DNA from 2 places in the Collinsella sp. i05-0019-G5 genome. Region 2 is predicted to be linked to the other one. Evidence: predicted binding sites of a transcription regulator. Region 2 holds the regulator's gene; the other holds the start of a gene.
The links. The regulator NrdR, encoded in region 2, represses ribonucleotide reductase genes. The targets are predictions, from matches to a motif close to AAACACNATATATNGTGTTT.
Positions count from the first base shown of each region.

Region 1: the regulator NrdR is predicted to act here: its motif matches at 3,360-3,379, upstream of nrdD (anaerobic ribonucleoside-triphosphate reductase).

Region 1 is NZ_AP031421.1:851,659-859,077, reverse strand. It holds gene nrdG (anaerobic ribonucleoside-triphosphate reductase activating protein) at 1-455, opposite strand, end outside; gene nrdD (anaerobic ribonucleoside-triphosphate reductase) at 883-3,105, opposite strand; tRNA gene ACGHIZ_RS03790 (tRNA-Val) at 3,740-3,814, opposite strand; tRNA gene ACGHIZ_RS03785 (tRNA-Gly) at 3,818-3,893, opposite strand; gene ACGHIZ_RS03780 (glycoside hydrolase family 13 protein) at 4,035-5,768, opposite strand; tRNA gene ACGHIZ_RS03775 (tRNA-Gly) at 6,106-6,181, opposite strand; tRNA gene ACGHIZ_RS03770 (tRNA-Cys) at 6,224-6,297, opposite strand; tRNA gene ACGHIZ_RS03765 (tRNA-Gly) at 6,332-6,407, opposite strand; gene ACGHIZ_RS03760 (anti-sigma factor antagonist) at 6,513-7,259, opposite strand; gene ACGHIZ_RS03755 (SpoIIE family protein phosphatase) at 7,341-7,419, opposite strand, start outside.
Region 2 is NZ_AP031421.1:1,380,192-1,387,610, reverse strand. It holds gene hflX (GTPase HflX) at 1-44, shown strand, start outside; gene ACGHIZ_RS06380 (heparan-alpha-glucosaminide N-acetyltransferase) at 29-733, opposite strand; gene lexA (transcriptional repressor LexA) at 733-1,377, opposite strand; gene ACGHIZ_RS06370 (LysM peptidoglycan-binding domain-containing protein) at 1,541-1,990, shown strand; gene nrdR (transcriptional regulator NrdR) at 2,042-2,485, shown strand; gene dut (dUTP diphosphatase) at 2,490-2,933, shown strand; gene ACGHIZ_RS06355 (glycosyltransferase) at 3,326-4,627, opposite strand; gene ACGHIZ_RS06350 (NAD(P)/FAD-dependent oxidoreductase) at 4,745-5,683, shown strand; gene ACGHIZ_RS06345 (DUF1836 domain-containing protein) at 5,839-6,450, shown strand; gene ACGHIZ_RS06340 (hypothetical protein) at 6,562-6,993, opposite strand; gene istB (IS21-like element helper ATPase IstB) at 7,183-7,419, opposite strand, start outside.

The DNA.
Region 1 (7,419 bases), 530 kb from region 2:
CCCCTAAAACGCAAGGAGATATCGTGCAGGTCTTGAACGAACGGGCCGTCCACCAACATATCGAGGCAGGCAAGGATACGGTCCGTCACTTCGGTATGATGACGGCCGCCCGGCATAAGCTCCTCGAGCACGTCGCCAGTAAAGCACCAAATGGTCTTCCCCGACTCCACAGGATAGGCCGCACGCACGCGTTCGATAAAGTCAACGAGACCCGCCTGATTCTCGGGTTCCATAGGCTCCCCGCCCAGAATCGTCAGGCCATCGATAAAGGGATGGTCGAGACTCTCGATAATCTTGTCCTCGACGGCGCGATCGAACGGCTCACCCGCAGCAAAGTCCCACGCAACAGAGTTAAAGCAGTTCTTGCACCCACGACGGCACCCACTCACAAACAGAGAAGTACGGACGCCTTCCCCATCAGCAATATCGAAATACTTAATGTTCGCGTAGTTCATAGGTAACTCTCCCGGGAGGCCGGGACATATCATCCCGTCCTCAAACATTCTCGGCCTTCGGCCTGCGAAACTGCGGGCGGGACGATATGTCCCGGCCTCATGCAAAGGGTAACTCAATGAACGAAGCGAACATTGAGTATAGGGTTCGCGGTCCAATAAATACTCAGCTGCAGCTCAACCGCCATTGCAAGCAGATCGTCATTGCAGCTCAACTCATTTCCGCTAAGAACTTCGAGAAGCGAGCAGACCGCATGCTGCATCTCAGCTACGTCAACTTGGCTGAGCCGAGAGGGCCGCTTGGGCTTTTGCTCGATATGAGTTCCGCACGCAAAGAAGGCCACTTAATGTGGCCTTCGTCTTGCGCAGGACTGTCCGAAATAGCGAGCAAATGCCCAAGCGGCCCTCTCGGCTCAGCCCCGGAGCGGTATTAGAGATGCAGCACGCGGTCGCGGATCTCCTCGGTTCGACCCTGGTTCCAGAATTGAGTACCGATGTAGCCGCACGTACGACGGGCGACATTCATCTTCTCCTGATCGCGGTTGCCGCAGTTGGGGCACTCCCACACCAGCTTGCCGTCATCCTCGACAATCTTGATCTCGCCGTCATAGCCGCACACCTGGCAGTAATCGCTCTTGGTGTTGAGCTCGGCATACATGATGTTGTCGTAGATGTACTGCATCACGCGAATGACAGCCTTAAGGTTGTCCTGCATGTTGGGAACCTCGACGTAGGAGATGGCACCGCCCGGCGAAAGCTGCTGGAACATGCCCTCAAACTTGAGCTTATCGAAAGCATCAATCTCCTCGGACACATGGACGTGGTAGCTGTTGGTAATGTAGCCCTTGTCCGTCACACCCGGAATAATGCCAAAACGGCGCTGCAGGCACTTGGCGAACTTGTAGGTCGTCGACTCAAGCGGGGTGCCGTACAGTGAGAAGTCGATATCGCTTTCGGCCTTCCACTCGGCGCATTTGTCGTTCATGTGCTGCATGACGGCCATGGCAAACGGCGTGCCTTCCTTCTCGGTGTGGCTGTGGCCCGTCATGTACTTGACGCACTCATACAGACCGGCATACCCCAGGCTGATGGTGGAATAGCCGCCCACGAGCAGTTTGTCGATCGTCTCGCCCTTCTTAAGGCGCGCCAGGGCGCCGTACTGCCACAGAATCGGTGCGGCATCCGAAAGCGTGCCCATCAGGCGCTCATGACGGCACAGCAGGGCACGATGGCACAGCTCAAGGCGCTCGTCGAAGATCTTCCAGAACTTGTCCATGTCCTGATGCGAGCTCAGTGCGACATCGGGCAGGTTGATGGTCACAACACCCTGGTTAAAGCGGCCATAGTACTTAGGTTTGGTCGGGTCATAGTTCAGCGCGTTGGCAACATTGTTAAAGCCGTTGCCCGAACGGTCGGGCGTCAGGAAGCTGCGGCAACCCATGCAGGTGTAGCAATCGCCATTGCCGGCGGTCTCACCCTTAGACAGCTTGAGCTCACGCATCTTCTTCTCAGAGATGTAGTCGGGCACCATGCGCTTGGCGGTGCACTTGGCAGCCAGCTGGGTCAGGTAGAAGTACGGGGAATTCTCGTGAACGTTATCGTCCTCGAGCACGTAGATAAGCTTGGGGAATGCCGGGGTAATCCACACGCCAGCCTCGTTCTTAACGCCCTCGTAGCGCTGGCGAAGCGTCTCCTCCACGATCATGGCAAGGTCGTGCTTCTCCTGAGGCGTACGGGCCTCGTTGAGATACATAAAGACCGTCACGAACGGCGCCTGGCCATTCGTGGTCATAAGGGTCACGACCTGATACTGAATCGTCTGGACGCCGCGACGGATCTCATCGCGCAGGCGATCCTCAACGACCTCGCGAACCTTCTCGGCAGATGCCGAAACACCGAGCTCCTCAAGCTCGCGAGCGACCTCGCCGCGAATCTTCTGACGGCTCACCTCGACAAACGGAGCCAGGTGGGTCAGCGAAATCGACTGGCCGCCATACTGGGAAGAGGCGACCTGGGCGATAATCTGCGTCGCGATATTGCAAGCAGTCGAGAAGCTGTGCGGCTTCTCGATCAGCGTGCCCGAGATAACGGTGCCGTTCTGGAGCATATCCTCCAGGTTCACCAGGTCACAGTTATGCATGTGCTGGGCAAAGTAGTCCGAATCGTGGAAGTGAATCAGGCCCTCGTTGTGGGCATCCACGATCTCCTGGGGCAGCAGCACGCGCTGCGTCAGGTCCTTGGAAATCTCGCCGGCCATGTAGTCGCGCTGAACGGAGTTGACGGTCGGGTTCTTGTTGGAGTTCTCCTGCTTGACCTCTTCGTTATTGCACTCAATCAGCGACAGGATCTTGTCATCGGTCGTGTTCTTTTGGCGCTTCAGGCTCTGAACATAGCGGTAGATGATGTAGTGGCGAGCGACCTCGTAGCAGTCGAGACGCATAATCTCGTCCTCGACCAGATCCTGGATCTCCTCGACCGATACGGTGTGGCCGGCCTTCTCACATGCCTCGGCGACGTTTTGCGCCGCATAGATCACCTGGCGGTCGGTAAGGCGAGAGCCTTCCTCGACCTCCAAGTTTGCGGCGCGGATCGCATTGACGATCTTATCGATGTCAAAGGTAACCTCGGTGCCGCTGCGCTTGATGATCTTCATCCTCTTGCCTCTTTCGCATCGTAGCCTCATTGCGCTTCAGGGCCAAACGATGCCCGGCAGGGTTTGCCCCTGTCTTGCGGCGCCGTCACGCAATCTGTGTTCTCGATAACCATAGGCCCTCATGCGGACAATCCTCGCAGCCGATCAAGGGGCTCAAAGATCCATCCAAATGGGGCGAATAAGGTTCTCGCTCTCTGTCCGCCATCTATCATACGACAAAGAGGCATCTATATCCTGTATTCTTTTTTTAGTTCAAACACAACATATAGTGTTTCAGCAGGTCAAAGCAATTGGTCAATTTGCAGACGCATTATAAATGAAAGCCTCTTGGCAGACTGCTAAAACGTTATCAACCCAACTACCTGCACAGCAGTTTTGAAACCCCCTCAACCGTGCCGCCGCCAAATAGCACCAAAACCAAGCCGCTCACGCCAAAAGAATCCAAAAGATTATGCTTGACCAACATGTTGCGGTCATGATGGGCCAGGACACATGCAATCTGCCGGCACCCCTACGGGATGCGAAGACCATCGCGTAGGGACCTTGGATCAATATTTGATGACTTATTTGGCGGCGCGCTTGGTGGCAAAAAACAAAACAGCCCAGAGGACATAGCCTCTGAGCTGCGAACATTTGGTGGGCGTTAGAAGATTTGAACTTCTGACCTCTTCCGTGTCAGGGAAGCGCTCTCCCCCTGAGCTAAACGCCCAAATGGAGCGGACAACGGGGCTCGAACCCGCGACCCCAACCTTGGCAAGGTTGTGCTCTACCAACTGAGCCATGTCCGCTTACGAGGATTAATCTTACGTGATGCCCGCATCCTATGCAAGAACTTTTTTTGAAAAGTTTTGCGACGCCCTCGCGAACCTCGCGAAGACATCAGCCACCACGGAAGGCGCAGGCAAACGCAAACTCGCCGCAAGAGGCCCTTACATCTCACCGAGCATGATCCAGGCAGAGCTGTCCTGCGCGAGTCTGCCGTCTGCAAGCGCTGATGAGGTGAGCAGGACCCTGCCCGCCGGCAGCTCCACGGGTGCTGCACCGAAGTTCGTCACGCACGCCCAGCCGTTATCGCGGCGATAGGCGATGACGCCGCCCTCAGCGCCCTCGGCACCATCCGCAAGACCGGTGCGCCCGTCAAGATCGAGCCACGCAAGATCGTTGGCGCACCCGCGCAGCTTGCGCCGCAGCCAGAGGGCGTCACGATAGAGCGCAAGCATCGATGTCGGGTCCGTTTCTTCCCTATCGGCAGCATAATCGGAAAACCATGCAGGCTGCGGCAGATGGGGTGCCGCATCAGCGTCCGCCGGCGAAAACCCAAACGATCCGCCCTGCGCGGGATCGTCCGCCGCTACCCACGGCAGGGGCACACGACAGCCGTCGCGCCCCTTCTCGCGCTTCGGTCCGCGCGTATTGGTTGCACTGGGATCTTCGAGTGCAGTCCACGGGATATCAGCCACCTCAAAAAGACCGAGCTCCTCACCCTGATACACGTATGCCGAGCCCGGAAGCGCCAGTTCAAGCAAAAGGGCCGCCCGCGCGCGGCGCTCGCCGAGTTCACGGTCCTCGTCATAAGACGACCCGTCGCGTAAGAGCCAGTCGAGCGCAATCTGGTGGTAGCGCGTCGCCTTGATTTGCGGCAGGGCATAGCGCGTCGCCACGCGCGGCACGTCGTGGTTGGAGAGTACCCAGGTCGAGGCGGAATCGGATTCGATAGCCGCCTTCAAGCCCTCCTCGATTGCAGCGTGCATGTCATCATAGGTCCAAGTGGCCTTGGCAAACTCAAAGTTGAATGTCTGGCCAAGCTCGCTGGGACGCGCATAGAGATACTGGCGCTCAGGCAGCACCCACGCCTCGGCAACGGCGCTGCGCGGCGGATTATAGCGGTCGAACACGCGGCGCCACTCGCGATAGATCTCGTGGACCTCGTTGCGGTCCCACAGCGGATGGGTGCCGTCGTCAACCATGTCATCGCCCTCGGCGAGATGCCACCGGTCGAGGTCATCGCGGTCGAGATCCTTGGCGAGACCGTGCGCCACATCGATGCGAAAGCCATCGACGCCTCGATCGCTCCAAAACGCCAGGACGTCGCAAAAGAACGCGTGAACCTCGGGGCATGACCAGTCAAAGTCCGGCTGCTCGGGCGTAAACATGTGCAGATACCATTGACCGTCCGCAACACGCGTCCAGGCGGGGCCGCCAAAGTTGGCATTCCAATTGGTGGGAGGCAGCTCGCCATGCTCGCCGCGACCATCGCGGAAGATATAACGGGCGCGCTCGGGCGATCCGGGGCCGGCGGCAAGAGCGGCTTTGAACCAGGGGTGCTGGTTGGATGAATGGTTGGGCACGATATCGACGATGACCTTGATGCCGCGCGCGTGAGCCGCAGCGATCATGTCATCGAAGTCGTCAAGCGAGCCGAGACGTGGGTCGACATCGCAGTAGTCCGCCACATCATAGCCGCCATCGACAAGAGGCGAAGGGTAAAACGGGCTCAGCCAGATGGCCTCGATGCCCAGCCGCTCAAGATAGTCCATCTGCTGGGTAATGCCCGCGATATCGCCCAGACCCGAACCGGTCGAATCCTTAAACGAACGCGGGTAGATCTGATAGATCGCGGCATCGGACATCCATGAGCGCGAAGAGGACTTTTCTGCAGCCATGGGGTGAGCCTCCCTTGCAACGAGGTTTTGCGAGATGCCCACGATGATACGCCCAAAGCTGTCATTCGAGGCAAACAACGCCACAGCCACACCCCAAAACGCTCGCTCCCTCTCGGGCTCGAGCCTCCTGGGACGAATCGATCGATTAGTGAAAAGAACGGAAGACTCACTCCCCCGGCCACAACAGCGAGCGGGCTCCGGGTGCCCCAGGTTGCCGCGAAAGAGGAGGGAAGCGTACTTTATGTACGCGACCGACGATTGAGGGGGCAAGATGGGGTGCCCGGGGCTCGCGCAGCGTCAACAAAAAACGCGGTTCGTTAGAACCGCGTAAGATAGTTGGAGCGGACAACGGGGCTCGAACCCGCGACCCCAACCTTGGCAAGGTTGTGCTCTACCAACTGAGCCATGTCCGCATATGTAAAACAAAACGGGCGCCGGAGCGCCCGGATGTTGCCTGGAGGCGAAGCCCGGATTCGAACCGGGGGTAAAGGCTTTGCAGGCCTCTGCCTTACCACTTGGCCACTTCGCCGAAAAAGGACCGCCTAAACGGTCCGGAAATGCAATGGAGCGGACAACGGGGCTCGAACCCGCGACCCCAACCTTGGCAAGGTTGTGCTCTACCAACTGAGCCATGTCCGCTTGCGGGTTATTAATTTACGCGAGTTATCCAAAAGACGCAAGTACTTTTTTCAAAAAAGTTGCCGGCCGCGTGTTCTTGGTGGCTAAACGCGCTAAAGCGATTGGCTAGGCACGCGATTCCAGTGCTCCGCTAAATAGCTTCACCATCTGCACGCGCGTGCCGGTGCCGTCTGTGCGACGAGCAACCTCCACGTTATCGACGAGCATACGCATAAGCTTGATACCACGGCCGCGTTCCTCAGATGCGACCGGTTCGCTCGCTCCATCGATAGAATAGCCGGCACCCCGATCAAGCACCTCAACCACGACGCGATCGCCATAGGCCTGAACCGTCAGGACGCACCCGATACCGCCCGCATGGTCATAGGCATTACCCAGCGCCTCCCCCGACGCCAACGCGACATCGTAGCGCTCGTCGCGGCGCAACGGAAGCGATTCAAGGAGTTCGGCGATGCGATGTCGATAGTATGGAAGATTCTCGATACCCTGTCGGACCTCGACGCTCTTGCTCCATCGTGGCAACTCTCCCACCGGAATAGCGGGAATCGACTCACGCGCCGGACCCGCAACATGAAGGATGTCGACAAGTCGGGCAATCTCCAAAAAGCGAACGACCTCATCGGAGGCGTTAACGAGCGAAAGCAGGCCCTCTCGCCTCATGAGCTCTCTGGCACGTGTAAGCAAAAACGCCAAACCCGTCGAGTCGATAAAGCCCACGGCCTGGCAATTGATGACAACGCGACGCACGCCCCGGTCGATCAGATTATCCAACCGTGGACGCAGCACGGACACCGAGGCGATGTCGACATCACCCGGTGGCGTCAAAACCGCTATGTCATTCCACTCATTCATACGACCATGGTTCCCCAAAAGAGCTCGCTCGATGCATACATATCTGCAGCTGCGCAGATTTTGCCCGTCAAGTATCGCGGTCTACGATCGACCCCGTAAAAACTCAAGGGAAACCAGCGCAATGTCATCGTCCAGCGCCGACTCGGTAAAGCGGTCAAGC
Region 2 (7,419 bases):
CGGCTCGTATCGCGCCGCGGCTCAAGCGTTATCGCACCGAGTAGACGAGCTCCAAAAAGCCCAGAATAATGGGCTGATGCAGTAGATAAAAGGGGAGTGCGTGACGTCCAAGGCTGGCGAGCTCCGGGATGGGATTGGCGTAGGCCCAGCTAGGGACGGTCTTATCGATTCCCTTCGCTATGTGTGCGGCGAAGTATCCTGCAAGATACATAAAGAAAAACGGGATGATGGGGTAGTAATCACCTGAGACAAACCCAGGGCTCGGAAATCCCAGCCACGCCAGGTAGGGGACAGGGTAGATCGTTTTGGGGATGCTCCAGGTGAGGGCAAACAACAAAAGGCATAGGGACATGCCCCATCTCGCCGATATCTTCTTAAGGACGGGATCGGTCAACGCCACGATGCCGGTACATGCGGCCATGCAGTAGATGATGCCAAAATTAACAGAATCGTCAACTGAGACAAGTGTTGTTGCCAACCAGACGACGAGTGCTGCTAAGGCGTATTTGGCGGCACGTTTGATATTGTTGCGCGAAAGGGTGCACATCCAACCCGCGATAAACAAAAATACCCAGCTGATGCTGGCGCGCCAGATGTCTTGAAAGACAGTCTGGGTAAACCAGGGCATATCCCAGTCGTACAGGTAGGCAAGATCGTAGCAAGCGTGAAAACCTGCCATTGAAATCATCGTAAGCCCGCGGACGGTATCAAAGATGGTGATGCGTTTTTGCATTACGAGAACCGGCGCATCAAGCCGACGACTTTGCCCAAGATAACGGGATTCGTTGCATAGATAGGCTCCATGGTGTCATTCTCAGGCTGCAGGCGTACGCGTCCCTGCTCCTTGTAGAACGTCTTGACGGTCGCTGAACCATCAATCATAGCCACGACAATTTCGCCGTTCATGGCACTCTTTTGTTCACGGACGATGATGTAATCGCCATTGAAGATACCGACATTGATCATTGAGCTCCCATGCACCTCAAGGATAAAGGAACCCTGATCAGTGGCGATTTCGGTCGGGATAGTAAATGTGTCTTCGATATTCTGCTCGGCCAGAATGGGAATCCCAGCCGCGACGCGACCAACGAGCGGTAGTGAGACCGTTCCGCGAGGTGCGGTGGTCTCGTCAGATTTAGAAATTGAGACAGAGGAACCGTCCTCGTTAAAGAGTTCCAGAGCGCGCGGTTTGGTGGCATCGCGCTTGAGTAGCCCGCGCGCCTCCAGGGCAGATAGATGGGCGTGCACGGTGCTGGGGGAGGAAAGGCCCACGGCAGAAGCCATCTCGCGCACGCTGGGCGGATAACCCTTCTCCTGCTGATATTCCTTGATGAAGTCGTAAATTTGCTGCTGACGCTTGGTAATTTTGCGAGCCATCAGGGCATCCTCTCTACCCATGTCAAACAAATGTTCGAATTTTGCTTGACAGGAACAACTGTTCGAAGATAATAATAACCGAACATTCGTTCTCGCGCTAGACATTTTTGTCCGCGCGGCTTGATAAAACTGTTCTCAGCAAAACACGCGAGAGGAGAACATGATGAACGCAACGAATATGGTCCAGGGAAACCTCGCCCTTAAGCTCGAGACGTCTGCAGAATACACTTTTACGGTTGTTCAGGGTGGCTGCTCCGGCTTTCAGCCTTTGACCGTAAAGCCTGCTCGCAATCAGCAGGCTGTAGCCGCGCCGGGCCGCGTTGCCCTGAAGGTTCCGACGATTGTCGCCGTTGCCGTTGCGCTTACGCTCTTCTTTGTCCTCGCTACGTCGGTCTTTAGCGCTCGTCACGCCGCGTATGCCGAGTCCGTTTCCAACGTTACCTATGAGACCATTCGCGTTCAGTCTGGTGATTCTCTTTGGTCGCTTGCCGAGGAATATCCAATCGAAGGCCTTTCCACGCAAGAGACTTCCGACATGATCCGTAACGTCAATCATCTGGAGCATGGTTCGCTCGCCGCCGGTGCGCATCTTAAGGTTCCTGCTCGTTCGTAATCATTATCGCGCTGCGCATGGTACCCTTGTTATCGTTTAAGAGGAGGTACCATGCGCTGTCCCAAATGCGGCAAGGCACATACCCGCGTCGTTGATTCCCGTATGCAGGAGTCAAATAACACCATTAAGCGTCGCCGCGAATGTTGCTCGTGTAACTATCGCTTTACAACGTTCGAACGATGCGAAGACCCAATCGAGGTCATTAAGTCGGACGGAACCAAGCAGCGGTTCGATCGCAATAAGCTGCTCGTCGGCTTGATGCGCGCCACTATCAAGCGCGATATCGACACTAAGAAGCTCAATGAGATTATCGATGACATCGAGGTCGAGCTGCGCTCTCGCACGCTGACGGCCGTTACGTCCCATGAGTTGGGTGACATGGTACTCAAGCGCTTGGCCAAGATCGACAAGGTGGCGTACATCCGCTTTGCCTCGGTCTACCGCGATTTCAAAGACGTCGATGAGTTTCTGCAAGAGCTCGACAAGCTAAGGTGATTCCATGTCCAACATTACCGTCAACATAAAGCGTCTCGACCCCACCGTCGAGCTTCCCAAATACGCCCATCCCACCGATGCCGGCTTGGATTTGCGCTCCAACGAGGACTGCATTCTGAAGCCCTTCGAACGCCGTCTGGTCTCTACTGGGCTGGCCATCGCCCTGCCCGATGGCTACGCCGGCTTCGTCCAGCCCCGAAGCGGTTTGGCCATCAAGCAGGGCCTGTCTATAGTCAATACGCCGGGCCTCATCGACGCCCACTACCGAGGAGAACTCAAGGTTATCCTCATCAACCTGGATCCCTCCAACAACATCCAAATCAACAAAGGCGACCGCATAGCCCAACTCGTCATCCAAGAAGTCCCCACGGTCAACCTCATAGAAGTAGAAGAACTAGACGAAACCGACCGAGGCAACGGAGGCTTCGGCTCCAGCGGCGTCGCCTAGGGGCGCTCGTATCCCTCCCGCCCGGGGCTTACCTATATCATTCCATGCTCAAACATTCTCGCGTCGCTTCGCTCGCTGCGAAACTGCGCGTGGAACGATATAGGTAAGCCCCGGGCGGGCGGCTACTCGCTTGAAACAATATTTACTTTTCTAGTAAGCCGATGCGACAAAGGGGCTGTCCCTTTGTCGCATCGGCTTACTGTATTTATATTTTCCTGTTTTACCTTTGCAGGTTCTAATGGAGGGGATACCGAAGTAGCTGCTAGTAAGTAAACGCAGCCGCTCTGCCGGAGCCGCCCTTATATCGTTCCACGCGCAGTTTCGCAGCGAAGCGAGAATGTTTGAGCATGGAATGATATAAGGGCGGCTCCGGCAGAGCGGCGGACATTCGACTAGCGGATATGCGCGGGCTTTCCTCCCCAGTAGAAGCGGCAGAAGGCTCGTTTACGTTTTTGGGGCTTACCTGCAAGCTCCATGGTGGCGATGGCGATGTCCTCGGCTGCGTGTGGACGGCGCAGGACTTCGCCATTGATGAGCAGTGCCTTGAGCGACTCCGGATGATCGTGGAGATGGCGCAACGTCACGATGAGTTCTCGTGCGGTGGTGACATGCATGCTGGCGCCCATGCCGGTGAGCATCGTGGTGTTTGCCTTTTCCTGGCCATAGGACTTGCCCAGCAGGATCATCGGCAGATGCGCGCACAGGCACTCGGTGACGGTGAGTCCGCCCGATTTGAGAATTGCCAGGTCGCAGCCGTGCATGAGGGCCGCCATGTCGTCCACGTAGTCTAGAACCGTGACGTTTTCGAGCTTCATGGCGTCGAAGAGCGTCTTGAGTCGGGTGGCGTATTCTTTATCCTTGCCCGGTAAAAAGACAAAGTGCATGTCCTCAAAGCTGCGTAAGAAGGGGAGCGTGTGGTCCATCGCGGCGCGGAAACGCACGTATGGTTGGGGTAAACTGGCACCGGCCATCACCAATACGACGGTTTTGTCTATGGGGAGATTGAACTTGCTGAGCTCATCTTTGCGTTTGTAATCTGAATCGAAACCGGCTCGGATGGGGATGCCCGTTATGCGGATCTTTGACTCGGGAACCTTGCGCGGGCGCAGCGTTTCGGCCATAAACTCGTTGGCTACACAGAATAGGTCGGTGTCCTTGTGGGGCCAAAAGCCTTCGACTTCGTAATCGGTCGGCACACAGATGACCGGGTAATCGATACCCGTAATTACGCGGGCGCCCACGGCAACATTGGCTGCTGTGATGTGCGTTGCGACCACGGCTATAGGCCTGCGGCGACGAATATATTCGTTGAAGGCGGGGAACATAATACGCGACCATGCCGTGCCGCCACCCCAGAGAAGATGTCCCGTAAGCGTATATCGCCAGGTCAGGTCGTAAATGGGGCGTGTGGCTCCCGTAAAAGAAGCCGCGGTCTTATTGCCGTCGAATTTAATACGTCCAAAATCAAGGATATCGAGCACTTCAATTTCAATATCCTCAGGGATTCCCTTGGTGCCGCGGATAAGTTCAAATGCTTGTGCAATCGCGTTGGCGGCGGCTTTGTGGCCCGATCCAACCGATGCGTGCACAATGGTTACTAGGGGTTTTTGTGCAGGTGAAACGGTCATTTGCTCCGGTTGGGGAGTGGCTTGCATGGGCAGGGGAGCGCTATTGCTCATCTGCGTTTGATCCATCGATAACTCCCCTTCAGCTTTGTTACGCGATTTATCATTGTAGTGCATGAGTGTCATGTTCACGTAAATTTGGGTATGAGCGCAAAGAACGCCAATCTTTCGACAGGAGGTCTCTTCATGACTACCCATCAGCCGATCGATGTTGCGATTATCGGTGGCGGCCCTGCGGGCTATGCTGCGGCCATTTATGCGGCGCGCTCCAACCTAACGACGACCGTGATTGAACAGGGCATGTCGGGAGGGCAGATCGCCACGACCAATGAAGTCGAGAACTATCCGGGCATTCCGCTCTTGAGTGGCGCCGAACTCGGTGAGCGTTTTCAGCAGCATGCAGAGGGCCTGGGAGCACAGGTTACATGGAGCATGGTTACGGGTATCGATTACGATGCCGATGCAGCGCTGTTTACGGTGCATCACGATTTGGGCGATACGTCGGCCTCGAGCGTTATCGCTTGCATGGGTGCCACGCCGCGATCTGCTGGTTTTGTTGGCGAGGATGCGTATCGCGGTCGCGGCGTTTCGTATTGCGCGACGTGCGACGGCATGTTCTTTCGCGGCAAGCAGGTTTTTGTCATCGGCGGCGGCAATGCTGCCTGCGAGGAAGCTCTGTTCTTGTCAGAAATCGCCAGCAGCGTGACCATCGTTTTGCGCCGCGATCAGTTCCGTGCCCCCGATGGTGTGGTTCAAAAAGTTCTTGCAAAAGATAATATTTCAGTTAGGTACCAAACTAGTATTGTCGAGCTCTCGGGCGAAGCCATGCCAACGACGATTACCTTTAAGGACAATGCATCCGGGGAAACTCACACCGAGTCATTTGTCCCTGGCTCGTTTGGTATCTTTGTCTTTACCGGAACGCAGCCCCATTCCGAGCTCGTTGAGCATCTAGTCGATCTGGCGCCGGACGGCGGTATTGTTACTGATGATTCCATGGCGACCCGCACGCCAGGTCTATTTGCCGCTGGCGACATCCGTTCCAAGCGTTTACGCCAGGTTGTGACTGCCGTTTCTGATGGAGCCATAGCGGCAACGAGCGTATACGCGTTTCTCCGTGGATAAGTAAGATAATATATCTTATGTAAGGTTGCTATCTTTAAAACAAAGTGGTTGGACGGTGCATCAATGTGCTGTCCAACCACTTTTACTTGCCGGCTATATGGTATGCAAAACTAGATAACCTAGAATACAATATAGCTAATGAACGGAGGATCCTTATGAACCACGCCAAACGCGTTATCCCGATGTCCGATACATCGGTCAGCATTAAGCCTGAGGATATTCAGCCCACTGTGCTGCCCGATGCATTTATTCAGTCCGATATCGTGCGCAAACTTAATACGTTGAGTCTGCTGCGCTATAACCAGTTGCCCAATGTGACGCTCTACCGCGACCAGGTTATTGAGTATGTTGCGCTGTGGATGGAGCCGCTGTCCATTTGCGTTGAGCAGCCTGTCATTACGCCATCGATGATCAATAACTACGTGAAGGTCGGCCTGGTGCCTGCTCCGGTCAAAAAGCAATATGGCCGCGAGCAGATTGCCCGCCTGATCGCTATCTGCATCTTTAAGCAGGTGCTACCTATTGCTGCGGTGCAGGCACTCTTTAACATTCAGCGTTTGAGCTACGATGCCCCGACGGCCTTTGATTATGTGGTCGATCAGCTCGAGGCATCGATTCGTTCGGCGTTTTCCGTCGAGCAGACGCCGGTTCCCGATACGGCGCATCAGGTAACGCGTGAGTCGCTGCTTGTGCGCAGCGCGGTTTCATCCTTTGTTTCGAAGGCTTACTTGATGAGCTATCTCAAGTTCAACGGGTTTAATAGCTAGCCGACGTATAAAACGGGCGGGACAAAGAGCCATCTGTCGCTTTGTCCCGCCCGTTTTTTTGCGGCTTATAGGACAAAATGTGTGTCCCGATAGAACATCCGTTTCTATCCATTAATCAAGCCAGAACGGGTACGGGTCCCTGTGGTGGAGGTCCTCCCACACGGCCCTGTCGCCCCACTCCGGCCCTCCGTCCTCGCGCGACGGCGAGGCGGAGTAGACGCTGAACAGGAAGTCGATGTCCGCGTCGGTCGGCATCGCGGCGAGCTTCTCGCGCGCCGTCCTCGCGTCCCCCGAGTGCGCGTGGCACCACCAGAACACCGCCTTCACGCGCTTGACCGACGTCAGCCCCCGGTGGTTGCGCAGGACGGCCCTCAGCTGCGAGTTCACCCCTCCCTCGATCATGTTGTTGGTCGACGGCAGCGGGCCGGCCTTGGCCAGGGCGGGGTCGAGGTAGGTGAACAGCGTCCCCGCCGACACCAGCGACGACAGCGACGAGCGCGCCCGCCTCAGCCTCTCGTGGGTGTAGACCCTCCTGCCGTCCACCACGGTCCTGTCCTCCAGGAAGTCGGCCCAGAACCCGCACCAGTCGAGGTAGCGCTCGACCCAGAGCTCGGCCTGGTGCAGCGTCTCGTGTTAGCGTCAATCTATTTTTCACCAGTTTCGCTAAACAGGCGCGCCGTTCGCGCAAAGGCGGTTTCACCGGTTGCGCTAACGTATTTTCACCGATTCCGGTCACGGCTTGACGGGGCCGTCCCTCGGCAGGTCCTTCAGCCTGTAGGACCTGCCGGTTATCTTGACCAGGTGGCAGTGGTGGCACACCCTGTCCGCGATCGCGCTCGCCGCCACGTCGTCCCCGAACACCCTGCCCCAGCCGCCGATCCCCACGTTGGCGGTGATGATCGTCGAGCGCTGCTCGTAGCGCGTCGATATCAGCTGGAACAGCAGGTCCGCGCCCGCGCTGCCGACGTC